Regions from separate parts of the Hominiventricola sp. genome, predicted to be linked through region 2. Evidence: predicted binding sites of a transcription regulator. Region 2 holds the regulator's gene; the other holds the start of a gene.
What was found. Region 2 encodes NrdR, which represses ribonucleotide reductase genes. Its sites were predicted from a motif close to CACAANATNTTGTG; they were not measured.
Positions count from the first base shown of each region.

Region 1: a site for NrdR is predicted at 12,744-12,757, ahead of nrdD (anaerobic ribonucleoside-triphosphate reductase). Genes of this name have one in related genera too.

Region 1 covers NZ_DBLYVB010000030.1:86-15,626, reverse strand. Annotated here, with positions in the region: gene ACZMB2_RS12840 (GntR family transcriptional regulator) at 125-826, opposite strand; partial or broken gene ACZMB2_RS12835 (ribonuclease HI) at 954-1,052, opposite strand; gene ACZMB2_RS12830 (DUF4349 domain-containing protein) at 1,514-2,467, opposite strand; gene ACZMB2_RS12825 (immunoglobulin-like domain-containing protein) at 2,480-3,460, opposite strand; gene ACZMB2_RS12820 (RNA polymerase sigma factor) at 3,457-3,999, opposite strand; gene ACZMB2_RS12815 (RsiV family protein) at 4,157-5,032, opposite strand; gene ACZMB2_RS12810 (sigma-70 family RNA polymerase sigma factor) at 5,007-5,519, opposite strand; gene ACZMB2_RS12805 (HAD family hydrolase) at 5,654-6,322, opposite strand; gene ACZMB2_RS12800 (DNA gyrase/topoisomerase IV subunit A) at 6,344-8,584, opposite strand; gene ACZMB2_RS12795 (DNA gyrase/topoisomerase IV subunit B) at 8,597-10,519, opposite strand; gene nrdD (anaerobic ribonucleoside-triphosphate reductase) at 10,597-12,732, opposite strand; gene ACZMB2_RS12785 (metal-sensing transcriptional repressor) at 12,944-13,357, opposite strand; gene asnS (asparagine--tRNA ligase) at 13,378-14,769, opposite strand; partial or broken gene ACZMB2_RS12775 (hypothetical protein) at 14,967-15,541, opposite strand, start outside.
Region 2 covers NZ_DBLYVB010000001.1:295,859-311,399, forward strand. Annotated here, with positions in the region: gene ACZMB2_RS01400 (sodium ion-translocating decarboxylase subunit beta) at 1-947, opposite strand, end outside; gene ACZMB2_RS01405 (biotin/lipoyl-binding carrier protein) at 974-1,348, opposite strand; gene ACZMB2_RS01410 (OadG family transporter subunit) at 1,372-2,184, opposite strand; gene ACZMB2_RS01415 (acyl-CoA carboxylase subunit beta) at 2,200-3,636, opposite strand; gene ACZMB2_RS01420 (D-alanyl-D-alanine carboxypeptidase family protein) at 3,832-5,004, shown strand; gene scpB (SMC-Scp complex subunit ScpB) at 5,008-5,577, opposite strand; gene ACZMB2_RS01430 (segregation and condensation protein A) at 5,598-6,341, opposite strand; gene ACZMB2_RS01435 (metallophosphoesterase) at 6,345-7,160, opposite strand; gene ACZMB2_RS01440 (D-alanyl-D-alanine carboxypeptidase family protein) at 7,203-8,429, opposite strand; gene ACZMB2_RS01445 (divergent PAP2 family protein) at 8,549-9,034, opposite strand; gene rpsU (30S ribosomal protein S21) at 9,161-9,337, opposite strand; gene alaS (alanine--tRNA ligase) at 9,469-12,108, opposite strand; gene efp (elongation factor P) at 12,179-12,736, opposite strand; gene nrdR (transcriptional regulator NrdR) at 12,849-13,298, opposite strand; gene ACZMB2_RS01470 (PRC-barrel domain-containing protein) at 13,405-13,671, shown strand; gene sigG (RNA polymerase sporulation sigma factor SigG) at 13,747-14,523, shown strand; gene sigE (RNA polymerase sporulation sigma factor SigE) at 14,530-15,270, opposite strand; gene ACZMB2_RS01485 (sigma-E processing peptidase SpoIIGA) at 15,282-15,541, opposite strand, start outside.

The DNA.
Region 1 (15,541 bases), on a different contig from region 2:
TTATTCTTTAAAAAAAATTTTTTCTTTATCAAACTCAATTTTATTATAGAATTGTTTTGGGCATTCTGTCAACAGAATCTGTTCAATTTTCTTGATTTTAAACAGATTATACAAGCACTGTATATCAAAACATTTTTTCCACCTTCAACACCCGCATGATCGTCTTCTTTGTGTTATTATAATGGATATTGATGGCGATCTTCAGCGCCTGTTCATCCTTTTCACAGATAGCATCCAGCATCTGACGGTGCTCCATCACCCCGGCCACATCCTTCTCCCGGGACTGCCTCTGGAACACATAATTGGAATATACGAAAGGATTGATGCTCTTGTAAACATCCAGAATCTTCCGGTTGCCAGTACATTTCAGATATAATTCATGGAACTTATAGTCATACATGTAATTTTTCAGATACTGCTCCAGGGAAGCATTTTCACCGATATCCGCCACAATCTCCAGATGTTCTTCCACATTCTTTCGCATCTCTTCCTGGAAGATCCGGTTGCTGGCCACTGTATCGATGACTTCTTTTGCATAGTAGAGATCCATCATCCTGCGGATATCAAAAATCTCTCCTGCTTCATCCGGAGAAAACTCATGTACCTTCATGCCCTGTCTCGGATAATTGTCAATGACGTGCTCCGTGCAGAGTCGGTTCAGTGCCAGCTTCACCGGTGTCTCACTGACGCCGTAACGGGCAGACAGCTCCTTCGTCTTGAGCTTCTGTCCCGGCAAAAGCACATGCCCCACAATGTCCCTTCGGATCTGCTCATAGATGGTATCCACCAGCGTTTCTTTTCCGTTTTCTATCTTTCCACTTGCCATTTCTTTTCTGTCTCCATTTCTTTCAATACTACTTTTCTATAATGTACCATAAAATTCATAAAATCAGCAACCATTCCCTTGCATTTTATGTCATCATCTTTTTATTTTCTGCTAACATTTCAAAAAATCATGACATGCCGGGATCCGCCGGAAGCTCCTCCCCATCTGCCGCCGAGGTGGCCAGATGGTCGCACCGCTCGTTGTATGCATGCCCTGCATGGCCCTTCGGGAGTTTGACAGTTAAATATTAGAAAAATCACTGCCGGTCTTATAAAGCCTGTATTTTTTTGTCAAATTTTCCGAAATTATACGTGCGCTTTTATACGCTTTGTTGTATGATATATATGATGTCACAAGGAGGTGTCACATTTGTATATTTCAATCACAGGCAGTGTAAATAACAAAGATGTATATATTAAACGTTCCTACAGATATTGATTTTGGAAAACGTATCCGTACTCTGGGGGAAATTAAAAAAGTTTTAGCAAAGACCAAAAAGTAGAAAAAACACCATGAAAATCTGACAAAGCAGAAAACCCGCCAAGCCCTGTATTTACTGGGTTTAACGGGTGTTTTATATCCATTTAGCTGCAAAAGTCAGGGTATTATACCATTGCGGGGCATGGTTTGCAAATGTAAAAAGGGACTGCAGTTTTAAACCGCAGCCCCCATTTCTATTATTCCTGCCTATTCTTCTTTTTTCTGTTCTTCCTTCTTCTGCTTCCGTCTCTTCCGGATCTTCTTCACTGCCAGTACCACTACTATAATGATCACCGCCCAGACGATGAGGATTGGCAGGGAACCAAGTATCACGATAACGAATCCCCTCATATCTCTGCCCACGGTATAAAGGCTGTCGCCAAACCGGTCTTTGATTTCTCCGAAGAAACTCTTCTCTCCCGTATCGGTAACCCGTTCCACTTCATCCACATCCACGTTGACGGTACTGTAATCAATCTGGTTATCCAGCATGCGAAGCTGGCTTCCGTAATTTTCCAGTTCATACCGGACATCAGAAAGCTTGCTCTCAATGGCCAGCAGATCTTCCATATTTTCCGCCTGGGAAAGTAGTTCCAGCAGTCGCTCCTGCTCGGTCTCCAGTGCTTTCTTCCGGCTTTCCACATCCACATACTGGAGAGTTACATCCTCTACAGATTCATTTTTCTGGGTTACGTTTCCGAGTTCACCCACGATATCCACAAACTGATCCAGCTGATCTGACGGAATCCGGATGGTGTAGCTTGCATACCTGGTACTCTTATAATAATAGCTATTACCACTGATCGAGGAATTTTCAATATAACCGCCCAGCTCTGTAGTTTTTGCGCTTAAATCGCTTAATACCGAATCAAATTCCGTGGTCTGTAAGGACAGATAAATGGTACGAATCAGTTTCCGTCCGTTCTCAACTGTAGACTCCAGTCCATTTTCCGAGGTAACACCACTTCCACTGTCCATGGCAGTTTCTTCATAGGCATCTTCTGTCATACTCGCATCATACTGACTGCCCGCATAAGCCGTGTCCATGGCAGCACTGCTTTTCGAAACAGCACTTTCCGTCGTCATCATGGACTTGCTGCCACAGCCTGCCGCTAATAACATCATGCCTGCCAGTAAAAACGCCAATACTCTCTTCTTCATACAATCCCTCCTTTACTGTCCGGAGGCTTCCGCTGCCTCCTGTTCTTCCATTTTTTCTGCAAATACTTCCTCAAATGTAAATTCTGCACTTACCTGCTGACCATCTACATAAGCAATCACCCGGTATTCCTGCGCGCCATAGTCAATATCAAAATCTGACAGATTGATTTCCATATCGATCGCCATTTTCCCTTCCAGATTTTTCCAGGTTCGCTGTTCATACTGTTTGTGTGGAATGACATACCAGGTAGATCCAATCTGCACTTCGATGTCATAACCATCCAGATAACGCACCGCATTTTCGCTGGTATTTCCAATGGTCAGCACCATCGTCGTATTCTCTTCATCCTGTACCGGACAGTTGACAAGCGTGGTCACTTCCTCCAGATGTTCAGGAACGTCCTGCTGCACTGCCGGATAAATCAGCTTACCGCAATAAGACACACCTTCCTGAGACGGGTCATTAATCTCTCCTTTACTCCACTCTTCTTCCAGCGGCGAGATCTCTTTCGCTCCGGCATCCGCCTGATCCGCTGCCGCTTCTTCCTGCGCCGCCGCTTCTGCACTTTCTTCCGTTGTCATGACTTCTTCCTCGTCTTCTGCTGCACTCTCTTCTAACATAGCATCATCATAAGCAGAAGTATCCATAGCGGTTTCCGTCTTCGCACTTTCTGAAGCAATTTCTGAATGAAACAGATCTTTTACGTTCCATACCAGGAATCCTGCCACCAGAAAAATCAGTACGGTTGCTGCCATCTGTCCATACCGCGGCGAGAAATGTCTGCGGATCTCCCTTTCTTTTCCTTTTCGCGCCGCCTCTTCCCCGTCATTCAACAGCTGATCCATCTTTTCTTCAAACGATTCTGAAAAGGTGTGGCTTCTTGCGATTTCCCGTTCCGGAGGCACAAAACTTAAATCTTCATCCAGGCATTCTTCTAGTACACGGGTCAGTAATTTTTCTGCCTCTGCTTTCTTCTCTTCCTGCCTGCTCAAGCTTTCTGCACCTCCTTTCTGATCATGTCCTGCAGTTTTTTCCTTGCCCGGAAATATCGGATATTCACATTTTTCGCTGAGATTCCCAGCACATCCCCAATCTCCGCATCCGACATCTGGTACATAAATTTGTATTCAAATACAGTACGGTATGTATCGTCCAATTCCAGGACACAGGATACCAGCCGGTGATAATTTTCCTTCGTCAGATACTGATCCAGCATATCACCGCCGCTCTGCTTTTCTCCATATGCTTCCGGAAGTTCCGACTCCGGCAGCTTCTTCCGCAGAATATCCACTGCTTTACTTCGCACAATGGTTGCCAGAAAATTCCGGGTTCGGTCACTGTGAACTTCCTCTACTTTGTCAAGATGCCTGGTCAACGCCAGAAAAGTCTCCTGCACCGCGTCCTCTGCGAGATGGGCATCCTGCAGCTTCTGATTTGCCACATACCACAGAAAATGCCGGTACTGGTAATAAATCTCTGTAAATTTCTGTTGTTCCTCCGGATCTTCCAGAAGTGTCAGAAAGAAAAACATATCGTATCCTCCGGTAAATGCATTTACATAAATAGAAACGTAATTATTTTTTATTTTACTACACTTCTTCCGGAAAATCTTCTGAATTTCTCTTAAATATTCCTAAAGCCGGGTTCTTTTTTCAAAAACCCGGCTTTCACAACATGTTGATTCATTTTTAATCCAAAGTTACCGTCTGGGGCATGATAAATTCCACACATCCCATGGAACCCGGTGCTACGTCATACTCGTTGAAGCAGATTACCACATGGCCTTCTGCATTTACGTAGAAATCCTGATCTTCTGCGATCTTATCGAAATTCCACTCCGGTACATCCGGATCATCCAGCCAGTACTTCACGGTTTCGTCTGCTGCCATCTGCGCTCTCATCTGCTCCTTTACTTCTTCGCTGATAGTATTCACATAATCGTCTCCGCACAGATCTTTGAGGGTCAGCTCTTTTCCGGTCAATTTATCTACCGTGTAATGTTTGTGCTGCTCATAACCACTGCCAGCTCCCTGATAGAGAATGAGTTCCAGAGAGAAAAGTCTGTCATTGTCTGTCAGAACCTTACTGTCGATATAAATATCCTGATAACCTTCTTCATTTTTCATACTCTCTTTGAACTCATCAATAAGCTTGTTGGTTTCTTCCTCAATATCAAAATTGATGGCATCTACGGTCGCTTTTGCCTGTTCTACAGTACCCTGATCTGCAGCTTCTCCATCTCCGGTATTCTGCGTTTCCACCTGCGGCACTTTTACATTGGCCATATTCCGTTCTTCATCCACCTGATATTCTCTTATGGTTGTGATTTTAAACAAATTTCCCAGAAGCGGAATCTGCTGCATGGCTGCCGCTGCTGTCTGGCTCGTATTGGGAAGAACCAGCACAATGGCCAGTACCGCTGCTGCACTTGCACATGTTTTCCACAATTTTACTTTTTTTACTTTTCTCTTTTCCATTTTGGCTCTCTCTATAGATGCTTCCATCCGTTCTTTCATATTCTCAGGCACTTTAATTTCCTCATACTCCTTTTTCCAGTTTCCCATATTCCACCCCTCCTGTTTCCATATATTTTTTTAATTTATCCATAGCCCGATAGAGTCTGCTCTTCACTGTATTTACATTAAGTTCCATGATTTTTCCAATGTTATCGATCTTCTCTTCTTCAAAATAACGAAGCACTACAATCGCTCTTTCCTGCTCATCCAGTTTATCAAGGGCTCTCTGAAGATCAATATCTTCCACCTGGTCTTCCTGACCCTGTTCCGGTAAACTTTCCATATCCACGGATGTCAGTTTATTTTTCTTTAAGAAGCGCAATGCCTCATTTATCACAATTTTACAAATCCAGGTATCCACATATTCCGGCTGTTTTAAAAGATCACTTTTCAGGATTGCCCGATAAGCACCTTCCTGAACGATATCCATCGCATCCTGCTCACAGAATACATAGCTGTAAGCCATTCTATAATATTTTTCATAATTCTTTATCAGACACTCATGCACAAGAGCCTCTTTTTCTGAAGCTTTCATATTTATCTCCTCCTTTCATTTTCTTTTATCTATTAGACCACATCTGGTTGAGAAAAGTTTCAAAGTTTTATAAAAAATGCCCTGATTTTTCTTTCCTAAAAAATCCGAACATTTTGATTTTGCTATATCAGTATTTAAGCTAAAAGTTCTAATAAATCCAATGGTTTTTCCAGCAATACTTCCGCGCCATTTTTCTGAAGGATCTCCCGGTCTGTGTAACCCCAGCAGGCTGCAACAGCGCCAAAGCCCATGGCTTTTGCAAATTTCATGTCCGTATCACCATCTCCCACGTAAAGCACTTCCTCCGGTTTTACCTGAAGTGCTTCGCATGCCATATAGCCTACCTGCGGGTCTGGCTTTAATGGACGGACATCATTATTTCCCCATACTTCTGCAAAGGGAATATCTGAGCAGAAATGATCAGCGATCTTCAATGCATTTCGCTCCACTTTATTGGTAATAATGGCAAGCTTCAGGCCGCGTCTGCTCAATTCCATCAGCATCTCTTTCATTCCTGGATAAAAGCAGGTTTTATCTGCGCAGTGAGTACGGTACCAGGTCAGATGAGTCTGCACCGCCTGCTCACGCATTTCCGGTGTCCGATCCGCCAGAAGCGCTTTGTAAATATCACGGACTCCTCCGCCAGTCAGCGGTTGAAACTCTTTATAGGTAATTCTGGGATGTCCGGCCATATCCATGGCATGGTTAACGGCTTCCAGCATATCCAGCACCGTATCCAGTAATGTTCCGTCCATATCCAGAATGACTGCTTTGATATTCTCATAGGTTCTGTATGTTCCCACTCTTTTTCTCCTTCTGGAAGCTTATACCCGGATCTTTGTTCCTTTCTGGTCCCGGCTTCCATTTTTCAGTTTCTGCAGTGCCACCTCTTTTTCTTTATAAAGAATGTTCCGTTCTTCTCCATCTGCCAATGCATACACCTCTTCCAGATGATCTTTGGCAGACAGCTTCATGGCACGTACACCGATGGCTGCCTTCTTCTTCTCCGGGATTTCTTCTACAGGGAACCGCAGGAAAAATCCCTCCGCAGACTGGAGCACCAGCTGGGTGTGATCTCCCACCAGTCCGGCATAGAGCACTTCGTCTCCTTCATTTAACTTAGTGGCCATACTGGTTCTGGTACGCACATCATATTCATAACCACTGACAGTCTTGGTCATGCCGTATTTGGTTACAAAAAGCATGGTGCCAAGAATCAGATCCTCCATGCTGCTCACGCAGACAATCCGTTCCTGTGCACTGTCAAAATTACTGTAATTATCAATCGGAAATGCCTTGTCACGGAATTTTCCATAGGGCAGCTCCTGTACTTTTGCCGTATACATTTTTCCGGTGTCCGTAAAGAGACAGAGTCGGTCCGTATTGCGGCAGGTGAGTACATACCGGCTCTCACTGTCGGCAGCCTCTTTATTTCTCTCATAGGTGGCTGTATCCACGGTTCTGCAGTAGCCGAAGCGGTCCATAAGAAATACCACCGGCATCTCCTCGATCTTCTTCTCCACATAGACAGCTGCCTGGGCGTTGACAATGTCTGTCTTCCGTTCTTCTCCATAGGATTTCTTATAACGTTCCAGATCTGCAATGATCACTTTCTGCATCTCGTCGTAGTTATTGAGGATCTCGGAATAGCGGGCAATATTTTTCATGGTCTGATCATGTTCTTTCATGAGAGCCTCGATCTCCAGACCAATGAGTTTATAGAGCCGCATTTCCAGAATCGCCGTTGCCTGACGTTCCGTGAAACGAAGTTTCTCTGCCTGCACTTTTGACTGCTCTGATTTAAAACGGATTCCTTCCGTCGCACCGCTCATGAGACAGCCTTTCGCCATCTTCAGATCCCGGCTGCCCCGTAAAATCTCAATGATCAGATCAATCACATCACAGGCCTTAATGAGGCCTTCCTGAATTTCTTTCTTATCCAGCTCTTTATTTAACAGAGTTTTATATTTTCTCGTGTTCAGCTCAAACTGGAAGTCAATGACTTGATCGAAGATCTGGGTCAGACCCAGTGTCTCTGGTCTTCCGTCTGCAACTGCCAGCATATTCACACCAAACGTATCTTCCAGCCTTGTTTTCTTATAGAGCATGTTCGTGAGCTGCTCCGTGTCAGCGCCCTTTTTCAGTTCCAGAACGATCCGGATACCTTCCTTGGAAGACTGGTTGGTAATATCCACGATGTCTGTAGTCGTTTTGCTCTCCACAAGGCTTCCGATATCGTTTAAGAACTTTCCGATATTGGCTCCAATCATGGTGTAGGGAATCTCCGTAATCACCAGCTGCTCTTTCCCGCCTTTTAGTTTCTCCACTTCAACACGACCTCGGATCTTGATTTTTCCTGCACCGGTCCGGTAAATCTCCGGAAGCTCGTCTTTATTTACCACGATGCCGCCTGTGGGGAAATCCGGTCCCGGCATGATCGTGAGCAGATCTTCCACGGTCAGTTCCGGGTTCTTCATATACGCTTCCATGGCATCGATGGTTTCTCTTAAATTATGAGACGGGATGCTGGTGGACATACCAACTGCGATTCCCTCGGCCCCATTGATGAGAAGATGGGGAATTCTCGCCGGAAGCACTCCTGGCTCTTTCTCTGTTTCATCAAAGTTCGGCACAAAATCCACAATGTCTTTATCAAGGTCTGCCAGCAGGGCTTCCTCGCTGACTTTCTGAAGACGTGCTTCTGTATATCGCATTGCTGCGGCACCATCTCCCTCGATGGAACCAAAATTTCCATGGCCGTCAATGAGAGGCAGTCCTTTCTTGAAATCCTGGCTCATCACAACCAGCGCTTCATAGATGGAGCTGTCTCCGTGGGGATGGTATTTACCCATGGTATCGCCGACGATACGGGCACATTTACGGTAGGGGCGGTCACTGCGGATGCCCAGCTCATGCATATCGTAGAGAGTTCTTCTTTGTACCGGTTTTAAACCATCCCGCACATCCGGCAGAGCGCGGGCTACAATGACACTCATGGCATAGTCGATATAGGACTTCTGCATGATGTCAGAATATTCTGTTTTGATAATCATTTCTTCACTCATGAAAAGTCCTCCTTACACATCCAGCTCTGCGTCAACCGCATTGTCATAAATAAATTTCCGTCTTGGCGGCACTTCAGTTCCCATCAACATCTCTGTTACAGAGGCAGCCAGTCTGGCATCCTCGATCTCCACCAGGCGGAGTCTTCTGTGCTCCGGATCCATGGTCGTCTCCCACAGCTGGGAAGCGTCCATCTCACCGAGACCTTTGTATCGCTGCAGGGTAAACGCACCGGTATGTTTCTTTCTGTATTTTTCCAGGGCCTTGTCATCATAGAGGTATTCTTCCTTGCCTCTCGATGGCATGGCTTTATAAAGGGGCGGCATGGCAATGTACACATGTCCCTCATAGATCAATTCCGGCATAAAGCGGTAGAACAAGGTTAAAAGCAGCGTACTGATATGGGCGCCGTCCACGTCCGCATCGGCCATAATAATAATTTTGTCATAACGAAGCTTCGTAATGTCGAAGTCATTTCCGTATCCTTCGGAAAATCCGCAGCCAAAGGCATTGATCATGGTCTTGATCTCCGCATTGGCCAACACCTTGTCGATACTTGCCTTCTCCACGTTCAGAATCTTACCGCGGATGGGAAGAATGGCCTGATAGGTCCGGTTTCTTGCCGTCTTGGCAGAACCGCCTGCCGAATCTCCCTCCACGATAAAAATCTCGCATTTGGAAGCATCCCGGCTCTCACAGTTGGCCAGCTTTCCATTGGAATCAAAGGAAAATTTCTGTTTGGTCAGAAGGTTGGTTTTTGCACGTTCCTCTGTCTTCCTGATCTTCGCTGCCTTCTCAGCGCAGCCAATGACCGTCTTCAAGGTCTCCAGATTCCGGTCAAAATACCGCTGAATCTCTTCTCCCGTCACTTTTGCCGTGGCCTTGGATGCATCCTGATTATCAAGCTTTGTCTTGGTCTGTCCCTCAAACCTGGGTGCCGGATGTTTGATGGAGATGACTGCCGTCATACCATTTCTGACATCTGCTCCGGTAAAGTTCACATCTTTGTCTTTCAAGACCCCCAGTTCTCTGGCATAGGAGTTGATCACAGTGGTAAAAACCGTCTTAAATCCCGTAATATGGGTACCGCCCTCTGCATTGTAAATATTGTTGCAGAATCCAAGAACATTTTCATGGAACTCATTCACATACTGAAATGCTGCTTCCACAGTGATGCCGTCACTCTCCCCCTTGAAATAGACCACATCATGAAGTGCTTCCTGAGATTTATTCAGATCCTTTACAAATCCTACCAGCCCGTCCGGCTCATGGTATACGATATGTTCTACTTCCGAACCTCTCCGGTCTTCGAAAATGATGGTCAGTTCCGGATTCAAATAGGCCGTCTCATGCATGCGGCTCTTGACTTCCTCTGCCTTAAAACGAGTTTTTTCAAAAATCTCCGGATCCGGCAGAAAGTTAATCTTTGTTCCGGTCTTTCTTGTCTTTCCGATGGTCGGAAGCAGGCCATTGATCAGTTCAATCGTTGGATTTCCTCTTTCATAATGGTCATGATGGATATAACCGTCCCTGGATACTTCAATATCCAGATAGGTGGACAGAGCATTGACCACCGAAGAACCTACTCCATGAAGTCCACCGCTAGTCTTATATACGGAATCATCAAATTTTCCGCCTGCATGAAGTGTCGTAAATACCAGACGTTCTGCTGACATTCCCTTCGCATGCATGCCTACCGGAATTCCCCGGCCGTTATCTGCCACCGTGCAGGAACCATCCTTTTCCAGATACACCTCGATCTGGCTGCAGAAGCCTGCCAGATGTTCATCCACTGAATTATCTACAATCTCGTAAATGAGATGATTCAAGCCTTTGGTAGAAACACTTCCGATGTACATACCGGGACGCTTCCGAACTGCTTCCAGTCCCTCCAGGACAGAGATACTGTCCGCATCATAGGTGCTGCTTTTTGCCATATTTTTCTACTCCTTTATAACACAGCAGAGCCGCAGAAGGATATCGATCTGCGGCAGTTACTGAAATTTTACATTATTTACATGGAAACACGTTCTGCGATTTCCGCCATCTTCGCTTTGTTGAGGCGGGTGTCACCTTTTACTCTGGAATAGGACAGATATCCGTTCATGCGGTCGATCTTGGTCAGATTCCTGCTTCCGCATTTCGGGCAGACCTCCATATCCAGTTCCTGATACCCACAGTCATCGCAGTAGGCCAGAGACAGGTTCACGCCTTCATAAAACCCTTTCTTCATGGCTCTCCGCACCAGAGTACGGATGGCTTCTTTATTATATCCTACCGGATAACGGACATACTGGATCTTTCCGCCATTGCACAGCTCCCAGAACCGTCCTTCTTTGTCCTGTTTCTCGATAGGCGTCATATTTTCCGTTACATGGCAGTGGAAACTGTTGCTCACATACGGGCGGTCAGATACATTTTCCACGATACCGTATTTCTTACGGAACTGTTCAATCTGCAGGCCACACAGGCTCTCTGCCGGGGTTCCGTAGATCGCATAGAGAATACCGTCCTCCTCCTTGTACTCGTTGACCTTCTTGTTAATGTATCTCATAACCTCCAGGGCAAACTCTCCATCCTCACGGATGGATTTTCCATTGTACAGCTCCTGCAGCTCATTAAGGGCAGTGATGCCAAAGGAAGCGGTCATAGGTTTCAGAAGAGGCTTAATCTTATCACCCGGCTTTAAGTGTCCGCCGTAGAAACCACCCTCGCAGTAAGCCAGCGGGTTGGTGGATGCTCTCATCTCACCCAGATAATCATAAGTGCGGATATGAAGGTTTCGGATCATCTCCAGATAGTAGTCCAGCACTTCATAGAAATCCCGGTTCTCAGAACGGGACTGAGCCAGAATCATCGGCAGATGAAGGCTGACTGCACCAATATTGAAACGTCCCACGAAAATCGGCTTATCATTTTCATCCGCCGGCTTCATGCCGCCTCTCTCGTACCAGGGACTTAAGAATGCACGGCATCCCATAGGACTGATGACTCTGCCGTATTTCTGGTACATTTCAGAGATATAACCCTCTCCGCTCATGGACAGCCAGTCCGGGTACATGGTCTTAGAGGAACACTCCAGTCCTGCTTCAAAGACGTCTTCGCAGCATCCGCCTTTTCCGTGAATAGCCTCATCATAGAGGAATACGATCTTCGGGAACAATACCGGTTTTTTATTGCCCGGTTTGCCCTGTCCTCCCTGATGCACCTGAAGGAGGGAAATATTACACATTTTTGCGAATCGTTCCTGTCCAAGACCCATGGTCACGGTCACGAAGGGATAATCTCCTCTGGAAGAACCAACAGTGTTCAGTTTGTATTCAATTCCCTGCCATCCCTGATCAAAATCACGGCGGACTTTGTTCATGGCATATTCTTCTGCCTTTTCCTCTGTGCCTTCCCATGACGGATCGGTATATTTCAGGAATTCTTCCCTGTATTTCTTATAGCTCTTCTCTGCATAGGGTGCCAGCACCTTATCCACTTCCGGCACGGTAAATCCGCCGTACTGCTGGGCTGCGGTACTTAAAATAATGTCTCCCATGACATCGAATGCGGTATCCAGGGTCTTTGGCTCGTTGTACCACACATTACCCATCTCAAAACCGCCAGTAAGCACGCTTGCAATATCAAAGAGACAGCAGTTCATGGTATCCAGACGTGCAGACTGGTCATGAATATAGATATAACCGTCTCTGCAGGCCTGCAGCTCGTTCCGGTTCATGAAAAACTTCCGGTACAGTTCCTTATTCAGCTCATTGAAGATCAGGCTTCTCTTGGTAGCTACCAGAGCACTGTCCGTATTGGCATTACTTTTATCTCCAATGTAGCGAATAGACTGGCTCTTGGTATAAACGTCATCCATCATATGGACAAAGTCTTTTTTATAATTCCGGTAATCCCGGTAGCTCTTTGCCACCGCCGGGTTTACACGGTCGAGAGCACCCTCCACGATATTGTGCATATCCTGAATATCAATATTTTCCTTGCCCAGCGATTCTGCCTGTTCCTGGGCAAATTCACAGATAAACTGAATCTCTGCTCTTGAAAATTTATATAATATACGTGCTGCAGACTTATTCACTGCATTCACAATCTTTTCGACGTTAAAAATCTCTCTTGTCCCGTCTTTTTTGACTACGTATAACATCCGTTCACCCCTACTATATCTTGTGTTTTTTCTCTCTATCAAATCGATATGTTGATTAAAAGTATATACCAACCACTTCGAATATGCAAGTCGCAATGACGCTGAAAACTCTACAAGAATCTTTTTCGAAATTCTGCTATATTTCACAAACTTGAAAAAGAAAGCGCTGCCCTCTTGACAAAGAGAGCTGCGCCTTATCTTTCGCATCCGGTTATTTCATAAACCGGTCAATTGCCTCAGTCAGATCGGCAATGGCTTCCATGTCTCCACATTCCACCGCCTCCACCAGACAATGTTCAATATGGTCTTTTAAAATGACCTTTCCGGTGTTATTGATCGCCGATTTTACCGCAGAAAGCTGAATCAATACTTCGCTGCAGTCCCTTCCTTCTTCCACCATTCTCCGGATGGATTCCAGATGCCCGATAGCACGGGACAGCCGGTTCAGCACTGCTTTTGTATTCGCATGCGTGTGGGTATGTCCGTGAGCATGCGAATGTTCATGCTCATGGGTATGTCCCTGCTCATGATGATCATGGCCCTGCTCCTCGTGCTCGTGGGTATGAATGTGCTCATACACTGTGCCGTCTGGAGCAACATGAGTATGTGTATGCTCTTCTGACATGCCTGTCTCCTCCTTATGGATTATAAGTCACAATTCTTTACGGTTCTCGGGAACGGGATCACATCTCTGATATTGCCCATACCAGTCAGATACATCACGCAGCGCTCGAATCCCAGACCGAATCCGGAATGATGGGTGGAACCATATTTACGCAGATCCAGATAAAAACCATACTGCTCTTTATCAAGTCCCAGCTCGTCCATACGTGCTGCCAGTTTGTCGTAGTCGTCCTCTCTCTGGCTTCCGCCGATGATCTCGCCGATACCCGGAACCAGGCAGTCCATGGCAGCTACCGTCTTTCCATCTTCATTTGCTTTCATGTAGAATGCCTTGATCTCTTTCGGATAATCGGTTACAAATACCGGGCGTTTGAATACCTGTTCCGTCAGATAACGCTCATGCTCAGTCTGAAGATCGCATCCCCAGGATACTTTATAATCAAATTTATCATTGTTCTCTTCCAGAATCTTCACAGCCTCTGTATAGGTTACATGTCCGAACTCAGAGTTCAGCACATGATTCAGGCGGTCAAGAAGTCCCTTGTCTACGAAGGAATTGAAGAAATTCATCTCCTCCGGGGCATTCTCCAGCACATAACGGATGACATATTTGAGCATTGCCTCTGCCATCTCCATATTATCATCAAGATCTGCAAATGCCATCTCCGGCTCAATCATCCAGAACTCAGCCGCATGACGGGTAGTGTTGGAATTCTCTGCGCGGAAGGTCGGCCCAAATGTATAGATATTGCGGAATGCCTGTGCATAAGTCTCACCGTTTAACTGTCCGCTGACAGTCAGGTTCGTCGGCTTGCAGAAGAAGTCTTTGCTGTAGTCTACTTTTCCATCCTCTGTTTTCGGAATGTTGTTAAGATCCATGGTAGTTACCTGGAACATCTCTCCTGCGCCTTCGCAGTCACTTCCGGTGATCAGCGGCGTGTGTACATAGACAAATCCCTGTTCCTGGAAAAATTTATGAATGGCATATGCGGTCAGAGATCTTACCCGGAAGACAGCCTGGAACGTGTTGGTTCTCGGTCTTAAATGGGTCATGGTACGCAGATATTCAAGGGTATGGCGTTTTTTCTGCAGCGGATAATCCGGTGCGGAAGCACCCTCTACCGTTACCTCTGCTGCCTGAATCTCAAAAGGCTGTTTTGCCTGAGGGGTAGCCACCAGTGTGCCTTTCACAATAACGGCTGCGCCCACGTTCAGCTTGCCGATCTGTGCAAAATTCTCCATGGTATCATGATATACCACCTGCAGCGTTTCAAAAAAAGTACCGTCATGAAGCACCAGGAAACCAAAGCTCTTGGAATCTCGGATACTGCGCACCCATCCGCCTACGGTAATCTCTTTGTCAAGATAAGCATCTCTGTTCTTATATAATTCACGAACGGTTATCAGTTTCATTTCTATATCCCCTTCTGTTCATAAAAATTACCGGCGTGTCCGTTGGCATATATGCCCGCCGGTATCTCACTCCTGCAGCACATATAAAAATACATTTCATTCAGGTGCTGCCCATGGCTATCGCCCATTATATCATACTTTCCTTTCATACGCAAATAATGCATGCAGTCTTTTTGTCTGCATGCATTTTTTGTATTTTATCTCATGGTATCCGGATGTCTCGGGTGAGTCTCCAGGAAATGCTGTTTCATTTCCAGAAATTCTCTCAGATCCATCAGCACATGGAACAGGATTGCCCGGTTTTCAAATTCCTCCCTGGTTCTTGGCAATGCTTCCAGATTCATCTGATCAAGTAACTCTTCCAGTTTCCAGAGCTGTTCTTCCGGAGAATCTTTCTCCGCAGAGCTTTCTGACAGATACTCCAGATACCGGGCTACATAGACTGCCTGCTTTGGTACCTTCCGGATCCTGGTCACACTGTTTCTGAGGGTCTGCAGCATGGAGCACTGCTGAAGCCTCATCTCCAGATAATCTGCATAGTAGTAATCCTGTTCCCCCAGGGTATTATTTACCTGCTCATGGGCATTCTTCAGACCCTCATGAAGAATCTCTTCCAGCTCATCAAGATCCATCCAAACGTCCTCAGAAGTTTTCTTCTCCTCCAGATACTCTGTCATCTCAGTCAGAACCTTTTTCATGGCCTGCTCTGCCGTCTTTACATCTTCCAGAATCTTCTTCCGGTAGCTTGGCATCAGCCACTTAATGTCTTCTA
Region 2 (15,541 bases):
TTGCACATCAGTTTACCGAACAGAACACCTGCTGCGGTACCAAATGCAAATGCAACCAGACCAAGAGCAACGATTTTCAGTGTATCAGCATTCAGGAATGCCTCTGCACTGGTGGTAGCTCCTACGGAAGTACCAAGGAGAATAACAACGATGTACATCAGAGCGTTAGATGCAGTGTCAGTCAGCTGACGAACAACACCGCTTTCACGGAACAGGTTACCCAGCATCAGCATACCAACCAGCGGAGCTGTGGTAGGCAGAATCAGGGAAATGATAATCGTAACGATGATCGGGAACAGAATTTTTTCCAGTTTGGAAACCGGACGAAGCTGCTCCATCTTGATCTTACGCTCTTTCTCAGTCGTCAGGAATTTCATAATAGGCGGCTGGATAACCGGCACCAGAGACATATAGGAATATGCCGCTACTGCGATAGGTCCCATGATCGCCGTCTGCTGCAGTTTACCTGCCAGGAAGATAGAGGTCGGACCGTCAGCACCTCCAATGATGGAGATGGCTGCAGCTGCCTTATCAGAGAATCCAAGAAGCATAGCTCCCAGATAAGCTGCGAAAATACCAAACTGTGCTGCTGCACCCAGAAGGAAACTCTTCGGGTTAGCGATCAGCGGACCGAAGTCAGTCATGGCACCTACGCCCATGAAAATCAAGGACGGAAGAATTGCCCACTCATCCAGTTTGTAGAAATAGTAGAGAAGACCGCCGACTCCGTTGGCAGAATCCTCAAAGGAAAGCATAATGTCAGGATAAATATTTACCAGCAGCATACCAAAAGAAATCGGAACCAGCAGAAGCGGCTCGAATTCTTTGGCAATAGCCAGATAAAGGAACACACACGCAACCAGAATCATGACATAATTGCCCCATGTCAGGTTGAAAAATGCTGTCTGATGCAGGAGATTCCCTAAAGTATCAGCAATGTAGCTCATGTTGTAACCTCCAATGATTTATTGTCTTAGTTCATAGTAGCCAATACGTCACCGGATTCTACAGCATCGCCAACTGCAACATTGATGCTGGCAACAGTTCCATCTTCCGGAGCTACTACCGGGATCTCCATCTTCATAGCTTCCAGGATTACGATCGGATCACCAGCTTTTACAGATGCACCTGCATTAGCCTCAATCTTGAATACTTTACCCGGAACGGAAGCAGTTACTTCAACGGATCCAGCTGCTGCAGCCGGTGCTGCCGGAGCTGCTGCCGGTGCCGGAGCTGCCTTCGGTGCTGCTTTCGGAGCTGCTGCACGTACAGGAGCGCTTCCTGCGCCACCCTCTTCTACGCTTACTTCATATACAGTGCCATTTACGGTAATAGTATAATTCTTCATTTTTCAATTCCTCCTATATTCCACTAAGCTCTTTTCCATTTTGCAGAATCCGCACGTCTGATGGAACGTACAACGAATCCATCGGAAGAGCTTCCAGTGTATGCACAGATTGCTGCGGTGATTGCTGCTACCAGCTCGCCCTCATCAACTGTCTCTTCTTCAACAGCTGCAGGCTGTGCTGCTTCTTTTGCAGGAGCTGCTGCCGGAGCCGGAGCTGCTGCTTTTTCGTCCTCTTTCTTTTTGCCGAACTTCTTCTGGATTACCGGAATGAAGTTAAAGCAGTAGATAATCAGACTGATGAAAATCAATACACTGAATACGGTACCCATACCAAGGATCGTATTCATCAGTGCCTTTTCAAGAATCTCTCCAAGGCTGTAATTGGGATCCAGTGTTACACTCTGTGCAACACTCTTTTTATTAAATACAATGCTAAGATCTGCGGTACGGTTCTCATAGGTCAGATGGGTTACCAGAGTAATCTCATCCTTGTCTACGCTTACTTCATATCCATCAGTGGATACGTAAGCACCCAGCTCTTCCTCATTTCCTTCATAACCGGAAAACGCGGTAGTAAAAGCTTCCGGTGTGAAAGGAAGGCTGTAACCATCCAGAAGATCCTGTGCATCCTCTGCATCCATGGTTGCATAACTGTCAATCTGCTCATCCGTCATGCCGTCCCAGTTTGCTACCAGGAAGTCAGCCACAGACTGCAGATAGGACTGATCGTATGTAATCTCATCTGCTACTGTTGCAGTGCTGCCACAAGCAGTCAGTCCGAGAACAGATACACCAAGAACCATTGCTGCAAGAGTCTTTTTATAATTCTGTCTCATTTGCCTTCACCTCGCTTAAACGGTTCCGTGTTTTTTGCCCGGTCTGTCTTCTCTCTTGGTAAACAGCATTTCAAATGCGCCGATGACATATTTTCTGGTGTCCTGAGCATCGATTACGGTATCTACATATCCTCTCTTAGCAGCAGATGCTACACTGTTCTGAAGCTCTGCATATGCAGCTGCTTTCTCACGAAGCTCTTTTGCATCTGCTTCCGGATACATTACTTTGACTGCCATCTTGGCATCCATCATACCGATCTGAGCGTTCGGCCAAGCGTAAACGATATCTGCACCAAGACCTTTGCTGTTCATGGTAACATAAGCGCTTCCGAATGCTTTTCCGGTTACAACGTTTACCTTCGGTACATCTGCCTCAGCGAATGCTGCGGTCAGGGCTGCTGCTGCCTTTGCAATCTTTTTCTCGGTACATTTGGTTGCTTTGAATCCTGCTGCATTGGTCAGGGTCAGCACCGGGATATTGAATGCATCACAGAATTTTACGAAGGAAGCTGCCTTCTCACATCCTCTTGCGGACATCTCTGCGTTAAACTGCTCTACTGCGTTGCCGTCCTCATCATACAGAGTGGAACGGTTTGCTACTGCACCAACGGTCGTTCCGTTCAGTTTGATAAATCCGGTAACCATATCTTTTCCGTACTCTGCTTTGGTTTCAAAGAAAACTCCGTCATCAGAGATCATCGGCAGTGCAATTGCCGGATCTGCTGCGGAAGCCTCCAGATCTGCACATACTCTGTTCAGATCATCTTCGCAGTCAGTATAGGAAAGATCATCCTCGTTGTTAGCCGGGAGCATGGATACCAGCTCACGGATCTGAGCAATGAGTTCTGCTTCTTCTGCCACAACGTCTACGATACCAACTTCCTCGCTCTGGAATTTTGCACATGCGGTATCACATTTGGAACCATCATTGCCTGCCAGTGCGTTCGGAGCGTTTACAAATAATTTTGCTTTCTTAGACTCCATGAAAGTGAAATCAGACATAGCAGATGCTACTGCCATTCCGCCGCCGCAGTTGCCGAATACAGCTGTAATCTGCGGAACCACACCGGATGCCAGTGCCTGTTTCATATAAAGCTCTCCAAAAGCGTTCAGTGCATCAGATGCTTCCTGCAGTCTTAAACCTGCGCAGTCAACAAGACCGATGACCGGAGCGCCCATTTTCATAGCCATATCATAGATTCTGCTAATCTTCTTTGCATGCATTTCACCCATGGAACCTCCAAGAACGGAAGCATCCTGACTGTATACATACACGAGACTGTCGTTGATGACACCGTAGCCGGTAATAACTCCGTCAGAAGGGGTGTCTGTGTTGTTCATGTTAAAATCGGTAGCACGTGCAGTTACTGCAGCGCCGATTTCAACAAAACTGTTCTCGTCAAGCAGTGCTGCAATTCTGCTGCTTGCCAAGTTCTGTGCTGTACTACTCATTTTTCGTCCTCCACATATATTTATAGTTAAACCAATTTCTGCCGAGGATAATTGTAACAATTTGACGGGGATTTTTCAAGACATTTTTGTAAATGCAAACCAGAATTGACAAGTTTTTCACATTTTTACTGAAAGTTGTATGAGACAGGCCGGCAAATTCATACATTACACCAAAACCATTTTTAAGAGTTGTTTATGAACGTGTTAAGGCGACTTTTTTTCCTTATTCTGTGTCTTTTACTTCTCTGTGCGCTTCCCTCTCTTGCTGCGGAAGCACCGGACCATCTCTATGCCCGCTCCGCTGTACTGATGGACGCAAATAACGGCCGGATTCTCTTTGAAAAAAACGGAACCGAACAGCTTCCCATGGCCAGCACTACAAAAATCATGACGCTTCTGATCACCCTGGAAAATGCAAATCCGGAAAATACAGTTACCATCTCTTCTTATGCTTCATCCATGCCGGAAGTAAAGCTTCACATAAGAGAAGGCGAGCAATACCGGCTGAAAGACCTATGTTATTCTCTTATGCTGGAATCCCACAACGACTCTGCTGTGGCCATTGCGGAACATGTGGGCGGAAGCGTAGAAGCTTTTGCCGCCATGATGAACCAGAAAGCGCGGGATCTTGGCTGCTATCACACCTACTTTATTACCCCTAATGGTCTTGATGCTTCGGATGAATCCGGCGTGCATTCCACCACAGCCGAAGATCTCGCCCGCATTATGCGCGCCTGCATGGAACGGGAAGATTTTCTTGCCATCACCAGAGAGCCTTCCTGGTCTTTTTCAGATCTCTCCGGTACCCGTCATTTCACCGTCAACAATAAAAATGCGTTTCTTCATATGATGGAGGGCGCATTGACAGGAAAGACCGGTTTCACCAACGGGGCCGGTTACTGCTATGCAGGCGCACTGGAACGGGACGGGCGGCGGCTCATCGCAGTCGTATTGGCCTGCGGCTGGCCCAGCAACCGCACCTGGAAATGGTCTGACACCCAAAAGCTGATGAACTACGGCCTCACCTACTTTCATCCCGAATCCGTAGGTACCAATCTGTTTCTGCCTGATCCCATCGCAGTCACCAACGGACAGTCTGATCAGGTATTTCTCTCTGTAAAGACAGAAAAAAAGGAGCTCCTTCTGTCAGATCAGGACTCCTTTACCATGGACGTATTACTCCCTTCTTCGCTGGAAGCCCCAGTACAGGCCGGTCAGCTGGTGGGAACCGTTATTTACTATGTCAACGGCACTGTTCTGGATCTCTTCCCCATTGTCAGCACCGGACAGGTATCCTCTATTGATTTCCGCTTCCGGCTCCACCAAACTGTTTCTTTATGGCTTGCCGGAACCTTTCCTGGAAGTTAACTGTCAAAGATTCAGTTTCAACTGTACTTCTTCCTCTGCCTCGCTCTTCATCTCTTCCATCAGATCCGGCTGAATAGACGGCAGCTCCTCCGTAGAACGTACGCCAAAATTTCTCAGAAATTCTTCCGTCGTTCCAAAGAGAATCGGGCGTCCAGGTGCATCCAGACGTCCTGCTTCCCCTACCAGTCCATATTCCACCAGACGGTTCAGGGCATGATCAGAATTCACACCTCGGATCTTCTCCACCTCCTGACGGGTCACCGGCTGCTTGTATGCCACAATAGACAATACTTCCAGCTGCACATCCGTCAGCACATATTTTTTCGGCTGTTTTGCCACCTTAATCAACGTATCATAATATTCCTTCCGGGTACAGAGCTGAAAGGAATCCTCCAGTTCAATGATCTCCAGTCCGCCCTCCCGGCTATTATAACGGTCCATCATCTGATGCACCAGCTTTCTTGTCGTCTCTGTGTCATGACCAATGGCAGCGGCAAGTTTGTCCACGCTTACTGCATCTCCCATGGCAAATAACACGGCTTCCACCGCCGCTTCGATCTTTTCCAGCTCCAAATCCGTATCCTCCCGCCTCATCAAATTTGTGAGGTAATCAACATATCGTCAAACAACTGCTCCTGTACTACCAGAAGCTCTCCTGTCTTCATAAGTTCCAAAATTGCAAGAAATGTTACAATCATCTGAATCTTTCCCTTCTGTTCCTTCATAAGCGAAGAGAAACGGAAGGTGCTGTGTTGGCTTGCATACTCCCTGACAGAAACCATCTTCTCATCCAGACTGACTTCTTCCTGCTCAATCCGCCCGAATTTGCTTCGAATCGGGTCAATTTTCTCCGTCTGGCGCCGCATGAGTCCCTGAAAAATTGCATTCAGCCGGGTTAATGTCAGATCCCCTACCAATTCTTCCAGATTCACGGGCTGCTCGTATTTTGCCACTTCCTCCGGAATCGTAGGACCTTTATAAAGAGCATGTCCCGACATCGACAAACGGTCTCTTAACTCATAGGACATATATTTGTACATCTTATATTCCAGCAGTTTCTGTACCAGATCCTCTCTGGGATCAATCTCCTCGCCTTCCTCATCCACTTCAGCCGGAAGCAGCATCTTCGCCTTGATCTCCAGAAGGGTGGCCGCCATGACAAGGAATTCACTCATGACATTTAAGTCTTCCGTCTCCATGGCTTTCAGATATTCCATATACTGCGCTGTAATCTCCACAATGGGAATATCAAAAATATTGAATTTATTTACATCTATGAGATGGAGCAGAAGATCCAGCGGACCTTCAAAGCTCTCAATCTTTACCGACAATGCCATTTTCTATGCGTTTCCTTCCACGGTAATCAAAATCAGCTGCGGTGGATTAAAAATACGGATGGGCACTGTATGTTCTCCCAGTCCCGCACTGACTACCATATATTTTCCATTGACGGAGATCAGTCCTCTGTCATATTTTGGGAACAGCTGGGCCTGGGGTGTAATCAATCCTCCAATTCCCGGGATTCTTATAATGCCTCCATGCAGATGTCCGGAAAGTGTCAGATCTGCCCCCCATGCTGCATAAGTATCAAAATAAACCGGGTTGTGTGCCAGAAGAATATGAAAAACTTCAGGATCAGGTATTCCGAATTTTTCCCGCAGATCCTGTCCTTCAAAAGGCGGCTGCCGAAACTTTTTATAAAAAGAAAGTGGAAGCTCATATCCATAAATTCGGATTTTCTGCCCTCCCCAGGAAAAATCCATGGACTCATCTGTCAGAATTTTCACGCCGCACTCTGTCAGTCTGCGGCTGTAAACTTCATACTGCGTTCCGTATGTTTCCGGGCATTGCCGCATACGTGACTCATGATTCCCATTTCCACAGATTACCGGAATCTTTCGCTTCTTTAATTCTTCAAAAAGCTGTACCGCATGATCCATGGCTGCATGTTTTTCCGCAATCAGCATATCTCCCGCACACAGCACCAGGTCTCCCTGCAATTTTTCTATTTTATCTGCCAGAAACTGCTGATGCTCCCCCCATAACCGGTCATGGAGATCCGCCAGCATAACCAGTTTCAGAGGACGCATTTTCCGGGGCAGTTTTTCACTTTTAATCGTATATCGTACTGTCTCCAGTTTTCTTCTCTTTTCCATAAAGTTTATCATAGCATAAATTCCGGCAGTTCTGCAATTGGTTTACAACAAAAAGATGCGGAACACCTGACCTATGTAGTCTCCGTAAGCAGCCCGTTCCACCGTGTCCGCCGCCAGAAGTTCCGTAGAACCAATCTCTCTGCCGTTCAGCACATAGACCATGCTGCCGATCCTGTCACCTTTCTCCACCGGAGCCGTTACCTCTTCCGGAAGCTTCGGCACCCGCTCCACCTGGGACAAATTGCTCCCATCTGTAGATACATAAGAAAATTCATCTGCATATTGAAGTTCGACCTGTCCCTCTACGCCTCCTTTTACCGGGATTTTCGGTAAAGCAACCCTGTTCTCATCCGTATAAAGGCTGCAGCAGGCAAACCCGCTGTTCAAAAGTGTCACCGCATCCTGAAAACGGCTTTTGCTGTCTGCACCGCCCATAATCACAGCAACCAGCTCAATATTCTCTTTTTTGGCACTGGCAGACACACAGAATCCCGCCACGCTGGTATAACCAGTCTTCAGGCCGGTCGCATATTCATACTGCCGGATCAGTTTATTGGTGTTAGTCAATCCAAATTCAAAGGATCCTCTTGCTGTCTGGTGGGTAATATTTTCCATCCAGATCGTACAATATTCGTGAATCTGCGGGTGATTTCGTAAAAGCTCCCGGGACATAAGTGCCACATCCCTGGCCGTTGTCAAATGTTCCTCTGCATCCAAACCGCAGCAGTTAACAAAATGGGAATTTGACATGCCCAATTCTTCCGCCCGGGCATTCATTTGTTTTACAAAATCCCCCTCACTGCCGCTGATATGCTCTGCCATGGCCACGCATGCATCATTGGCGCTCGCTACTGCAATACATTTCAGAAGGGTCTCAACCGTCTGTTTTTCATACGGTTCCAGATATACCTGAGAACCACCCATGGATGCCGCATGTTCCGATACCGTCACCATATCAGACAGCGCAATTTTCCCATCCTCCAGTGCTTCCAGAATGAGAAGAAGGGTCATAATTTTCGTCACACTGGCCGGATGGACTTTCTCATCCGCTGCTTTTTCCATCAGTACCGTTCCTGTGGAAACTTCCATCAAAAGCGCATGGGGTGCCGACACCTCTGCCGCCACCTGATTTAATTCCCGGTCTTCCTGTGTCCGGCTTTCCTCCGGTACCTCCGTCTCTTCCTGCTTCTGATCTTCCGCCGCCCATACAGCTGTAGGCTTTAATACCAGAAGCAATATCATCAGATATGCTGCCGCCCGCTTCCACATTTTCAGAGTATCACCTCATAGTTCTTTTACTCTATGTGTAGTAAAAAAGCAGAAAAATATGCATAAAGTAAGCCGGAAAACCTTTTTGATTTTCCGGCTTCGGTCATCTTCTATTTATATTACATAAGCATCAGACAGGCCACACAGATTCCCAAAATACATCCTGCTGCAACCTGCAGCGGTGTGTGTCCAACAAATTCTTTCAGACTTGCTTCCCAGAACTCGTACATCTTATCGTTTTTCTTAAAGGCTTCCACGAATCCTTCGGTACGGAAAAAATCGATCATTTCATTTAGGATCTTGCCCTGTTTTCCAGTCTCCATACGGACGCCCATGGCATCATGCATGACAATAATTGCCATCATGCAGGCAATCGCAAACTCAAAGCCGCCAAACCCATAAAGAATTCCTGCTGATGTGGCCATGGCACTGACAGTCGCCGAATGAGCACTTGGCATACCTCCATCCCCGACCATGCGCTCCCAACGGATCTCCCTGTGGAGCATTGCATAAATCATTGTTTTCAGCACCTGGGCAATGGCCCAGCCTGAAATTCCGCAGACCAACACTTTGTTATTGGTCAGCGCTGTAAAAAAGTCCCCCATTCTTTTGCTCCTGTACTTTTCTTGATTGGCTTTATAAATAAAAATCTCTATTACGAAATTCTCTGCCGGCAGCGCATTAACTAAGAAATGCCTTGACTTTACAGTCAAGGCATCACTGCACAATCCTTAATTATATTTACGCTTTCTAGCTGCTTCGGATTTTTTCTTACGCTTTACGCTCGGCTTCTCGTAATGCTCTCTCTTACGAATCTCCTGCTGGATTCCAGCCTTTGCACAGTTTCTTTTGAAACGACGCAATGCGCTATCCAAAGTCTCGTTCTCTTTAACGATTACATTTGACATAGTATCACACCTAACCTCCCTCCAGTTGTGTATTGTGCAGAATACAACTGTCTGGGTATTTTATTGCACTGCTAAAATTATATGCACCTTATCCCGTTTTGTCAACAGTTTTTTCTGTTTTTTTGCATTTTTTATTTAATCTGGCTTTCTACTACTTTTGCAGCCTCTTTAATGGCATCATCTACACCGGCCGGATTCTTTCCTCCTGCCTGTGCCATACCCGGACGTCCACCACCGCCGCCACCTACCAGTGCGGCAATTGCTTTGATCAGGTTGCCTGCATGAGCGCCTTTCTTCTGGGCCTCATCAGTGGCGGTTGCCATCAGGTTTACTTTACCATCATTGACAGATGCCAGTACAACCACACCTTCGCCAAGCTTCTCTTTCAGCTGATCACCTAAGTCGCGCAGACCATTCATATCCACACCTTCCAGTTTCGCAGCCAGAAGTTTGACCCCTTTAATCTCCTGCACCTGATTCATAACATCGCCAAGTGCATCTTTGGCAGCTTTGCTCTTCAAAGCATCATTCTCTGCCTGCAGGGATTTGATCTCGCTGTACAGATGTTCGATCTTCTCACATACAGACTGGGGAGCGGTCTTCAGAAGTTTTGCTGCTTTTGCAAGCTCTTCTTCCTGCTCTTTATAATATTTGAATACGCCGTCACCGGTCAGTGCCTCAATACGACGTACACCTGCTGCGATGCCGGACTCGGATACCAGTTTAAATGCAGTAATTGCACTGGTATTTGCTACATGAGTACCACCACACAGCTCTTTAGAGAAATCTCCCATGGATACTACACGTACCTTCTCAGAGTATTTCTCATCAAATAATGCCATTGCACCGCTCTTTTTTGCTTCCTCGATGTCCATAACCTGAGTCGTTACCGGAAGAGCTTCCTGAATCTTCTCATTGACCAGTTTCTCTACCTCTGCAATCTCCTCAGCAGTCATCGGCTGGAAGTGAGCAAAGTCAAAACGAAGTCTGTCCGGAGTTACCAGGGAACCTTTCTGCTCAACATGGCTTCCCAGAACAGTCTTCAGTGCTTTCTGCAGCAGATGAGTTGCACTGTGGTTCTTGGAAGTGCCTGCACGGCCTGCAGCGTCTACTTTCAGAGTAACCACATCGCCGGTCTTGATCATGCCTTTGGTCATACGTCCTACATGGCCGATCTTACCACCCAGCAGTTTGATGGTATCCTCTACCTGGAACTGCGCGTCGCCAAAGGTAATGATACCTTTATCTCCTTCCTGACCACCCATGGTAGCATAGAACGGAGTCTTCTCCGTGAAGATGGTTCCTACCTGACCGTCAGTCAGTGCTTCCACGATCTCCGCATCCGTGGTCAGAACGGTTACTTTGGATTCGTCAGTCAGGCGGTCATATCCGGTGAATTCACTGGTAACAGCTGCATCGATCTCATCATATACGGTCGCATCTGCTCCCATGTAGTTGGTCACCTCACGGGCAGAACGGGCCTTAGTACGCTGCTCTTCCATGCATGCTTTAAATCCGTCTTCGTCAATAGCGAAACCTTTTTCCTCCAGGATCTCTTTTGTCAGATCCAGTGGGAATCCGTAAGTATCGTATAATTTGAATGCATTCTCTCCAGACAGAGTCTTCTCACCGGCTGTCTTCATCTCCTCTTCCAGCTGTGCCAGAATGGAAAGTCCCTGGTCGATGGTCTTGTTGAACTTATCTTCTTCCTGATTCAGAACTTTAAAAATGAACTCTTTCTTTTCTTCCAGCTCCGGATATCCGTCTTTAGATCCCTCAATCACGGTCTCAGACAGTTTTGCAAGGAATTTTCCTTCAATTCCAAGAAGACGTCCGTGACGTGCTGCACGGCGGATCAGACGGCGGAGTACATAACCGCGTCCCTCATTGCTCGGCATGATACCATCGGAAATCATGAAAGTTGCGGAACGGATATGATCGGTAATCAGACGGATAGAGACGTCTTTTACATCATCCTTATGATATTCACAGTGTGCAAACTCACATACTTTATCTCTCAGTGCACGAACCGTATCTACATCGAAAATGGAATCTACGTCCTGAACAACGCTTGCCAGACGCTCCAGACCCATACCGGTATCGATATTCTTCTGTACCAGCTCCGTGTAGTTGTTGTGTCCGTCATTATCGAACTGGGTGAATACGTTGTTCCAGATCTCCATGTAACGGTCACAGTCACATCCTACGGTACAGCCCGGTTTGCCGCAGCCGTATTTTTCTCCACGGTCATAGTAAATCTCAGAGCAGGGACCGCAGGGGCCTGCGCCATGCTCCCAGAAGTTATCTTCTTTGCCGAATTTGAAAATGCGGTCTTTGGGAATACCGATCTCTTTATTCCAGATGTCAAATGCTTCATCATCCTCCAGATATACAGACGGATATAATCTCTGCGGATCCAGTCCGACCACCTCAGTCAGGAATTCCCAGGACCAGTGAATTGCTTCATCTTTAAAATAATCTCCAAAAGAAAAGTTACCAAGCATTTCAAAAAAGGTACCGTGACGTGCGGTCTTTCCTACATTCTCGATATCACCTGTACGGATACATTTCTGGCAGGTGGTTACCCGTCGTCTCGGCGGGATCTCTGCTCCTGTAAAGTAAGGCTTCAGAGGTGCCATACCAGAGTTAATCAGAAGAAGGCTCTTATCGTTATGCGGAACGAGTGAAAAGCTCTTCATTTTCAGATGGCCTTTGCTCTCGAAGAAATCCAGAAACATTCTCCGGAGCTCGTTTACGCCGTATTCTTTCACTTTCTTTTCCTCCTGTCAAAAGACCCGGATTCTCATCCAGGTCTTTCAGAAAATTCTTTCTCAGTTTTCCTTATACACGGGACAGATATTCACCGGTTCTGGTGTCAATCTTAATCTTGTTGCCCTGCTCTACGAACAGCGGTACGTTTACAACTGCTCCAGTCTCTACAGTTGCAGGTTTAGTAGCACCTGTAGCAGTATCACCTTTGAATCCCGGCTCAGTATCAATAATCTCAAGCTCTACAAACAGCGGAGCCTCTACTGCAAATACATTTCCGTTATGAGAACAGATCTTAACCATCTCGTTCTCTTTTACGAACTTCAGGGAATCTCCAACATCATCGCTGTTCAGTGCGATCTGGTCGAAAGTCTCTACGTTCATGAAATGATACAGATCTCCATCACTGTACAGATACTGCATGTCTACACGGTCAATACGTGCTGCCGGGAATTTCTCAGTCGGACGGAAAGTCTTCTCAACCACACCGCCGTTGATGATATTCTTAAGCTTGGTTCTTACGAATGCAGCACCTTTACCCGGTTTTACATGCTGGAACTCCAAAATCTGATAAACGTTGCCCTCGATCTCAAGGGTAACACCATTTCTAAAATCTCCTGCTGAAATCATTATGTTCGTCCTCCTTATGTTACAAAGGGGATAGCACAATCCCCTCACTTTAACTCATTTTATAATACTTCCACGATCATTTCAACTATTTTATAAGAATTTTTTTCATATTCTATTCCAAAATCTTCTTTAATTCATCCATAAACGTGTTTACATCCTTGAATTCTCTGTAAACAGATGCAAAACGCACATAAGCAACGGAATCCAGGTCCTTTAATTTTTCCATGACCAGCTCCCCAATCTTCTCACTGGAAATCTCCCGCTCTTCTTTATTAAAAATGCACGCCTCCACGTCATCCACCATGGCTTCGATCTGGGCTGTGGAAATGGGACGCTTGTGACAGGCCCGAAATACACCGCCTTCTATCTTAGAACGGTCATAGGTTTCCCGGTTATTGTCCTTCTTAATCACAATCATGGGAATCGTCTCCACTTTTTCATAAGTGGTAAACCGCTTGTGGCATTCATCGCATTCTCTTCTGCGTCGAATGGAATCTCCGTCATCCGCAGGTCTTGAGTCAATGACTCTGGTGTTATCTTTTCCGCAAAACGGACATTTCATGTGAGAATCCCTCCTTTTTTCTTTCGTCCAGTATATACCAGAAACCAAGAGAATGTCAACGAACGCCAGCGCATAAACTGACACTAAAAACAAGGTTTTGATCTCCATGCATTTTTGTGAATTAAAAGAAAAAGATGTCATAAACCGCTGCGACTGCAAACGGCTGGGAAGAGTCAGTGACCTGGTTCTGGATCCAAAAAACGGCTGCATCTGTGCCATCGTGGTGCCAGGACCTTTTCGCCTCTGCGGACTTCTGGGACCAGATCAGGAATATGTCATTCCATGGAAAAAAATCTGTCAGATCGGTCCCGATATCATTTTGGTGGAAGTCTGCATAGAAGAAATACTCGCCCCAAGAAAATTCTGGCATTAACCCAATTCTTTTGCATAACCATATGGTTTTGGGAAATCCTTTTTAACAAACCCGAAACTTGCAGGAGGCGGTCCCATGGTTATGAATAAAGTGGAAATCTGCGGAGTCAACACATCAAGACTTCCGCTTCTCACCAATGAAGAAAAAACACTTTTATTTGAGCGAATTAAGAAAGGGGATAAAGAAGCCCGTGAACTGTACATCAAAGGAAATCTCCGTCTGGTCTTAAGCGTTATCAGACGCTTCTCCTCCAGTAACGAAAATGCGGACGATCTTTTTCAAATCGGATGCATTGGGCTTATGAAGGCCATTGATAATTTTGACTGCACGCTGGATGTGCGCTTTTCTACTTATGCAGTACCCATGATCATAGGTGAGATCCGGCGGTATCTTCGGGATAATAACAGCATCCGGGTCAGTCGCTCCCTCCGGGATATCGCCTACAAAGCCATTTATACGCGAGAGATGCTTTCCCGGGAATCCTCGCAGGAACCCACTATTCAGCAGATTGCCGAAGCCATTGACATTCCTGCTGAAGAGATTGTCTACGCTCTGGATGCCATACAAAGTCCCATCAGTCTTTATGATCCGGTCTACACGGAAGGCGGTGATACTCTGTATGTGATGGATCAGATCAGTGACAAGAAAAATAAAGAAGAAAACTGGGTACAGAATCTTTCCCTGACGGAAGCTATGAAAAAGCTTACCCCCAGGGAACACCATATTATCAATCTTCGCTTTTTTGAAGGCCGAACTCAGATGGAAGTTGCCGAAGAAATCCATATTTCCCAGGCCCAGGTGAGCCGTCTGGAAAAAAATGCCCTAAAAACCATGCGCGGTTATTTAAAATAATCCATTTTACTCGTATTTTACAATTTCCTTTTTCAGACGGCTGATGATCTTTTTCTCCAGTCTTGAAATATAGGACTGGGAAATTCCCATAAGGTCTGCCACTTCCTTCTGAGTCATTTCCCGTCCTGCCGGCTGGTTCAATCCGAAACGGAGTTCAATAATCTTTTTTTCTCTTCCGGACAGTTTCTCCAAAGCTTTCCGCAGAAGTTTCCGCTCTACTTCATTTTCCAGATCGCGGTAAATAATGTCTGCATCTGTTCCCAGAATATCTGATAGCAAAAGCTCATTGCCATCCCAGTCCACATTCAACGGTTCATCAATGGACACTTCCATCCTTATTTTGCTGTTCCGGCGCAGATACATAAGAATCTCATTTTCAATACATCTGGAGGCATAGGTAGCCAGCTTGATATTTTTATTTCTATTAAAGGTATTGATGGCTTTAATAAGACCGATCGTTCCAATGGAAATCAGATCTTCCACACCCACTCCGGTATTCTCAAATTTTTTGGCAATGTAGACAACCAGACGAAGATTATGCTCAATGAGTGAGGCTTTCGCCTGGGCTTCCTGCTCCGTCTCCAACCCCATAATCGCCCGGCTTTCTTCCTCTGCATTAAACGGCGCCGGAAGGATCTCCGCGCCCCCTATATAATGGATTTCCCCTTTCTGTGCAAAAAACATGCTTCTGAGTTTCGGTGCTACTTTCAACTGAATCTGATTGGGTATGGTAACTTTGATGATCATATTGCCTCCTCTTACGAGGGGAGCAGGTCTCTGTGAAGCAGAAGCTGGCAGGAGCCGATCTTCTCCGGCATGCAGGCCACCTCTGGCCGTTCAATCCGAATCTGTTCTTCCGGACCGCCAATTTCCATGGCATCCAGTATGTACACATCCAGAACTCCTTCCCGGTCAATGGTCCGGTAAGGAATCTTCCGTGGAATCCGTTTCTGTTCCCTGCCTGCCAGCAGCTGTTCCATACAGCTCTGTTCCAGAATACTGACTGGTTTTCCGTTAA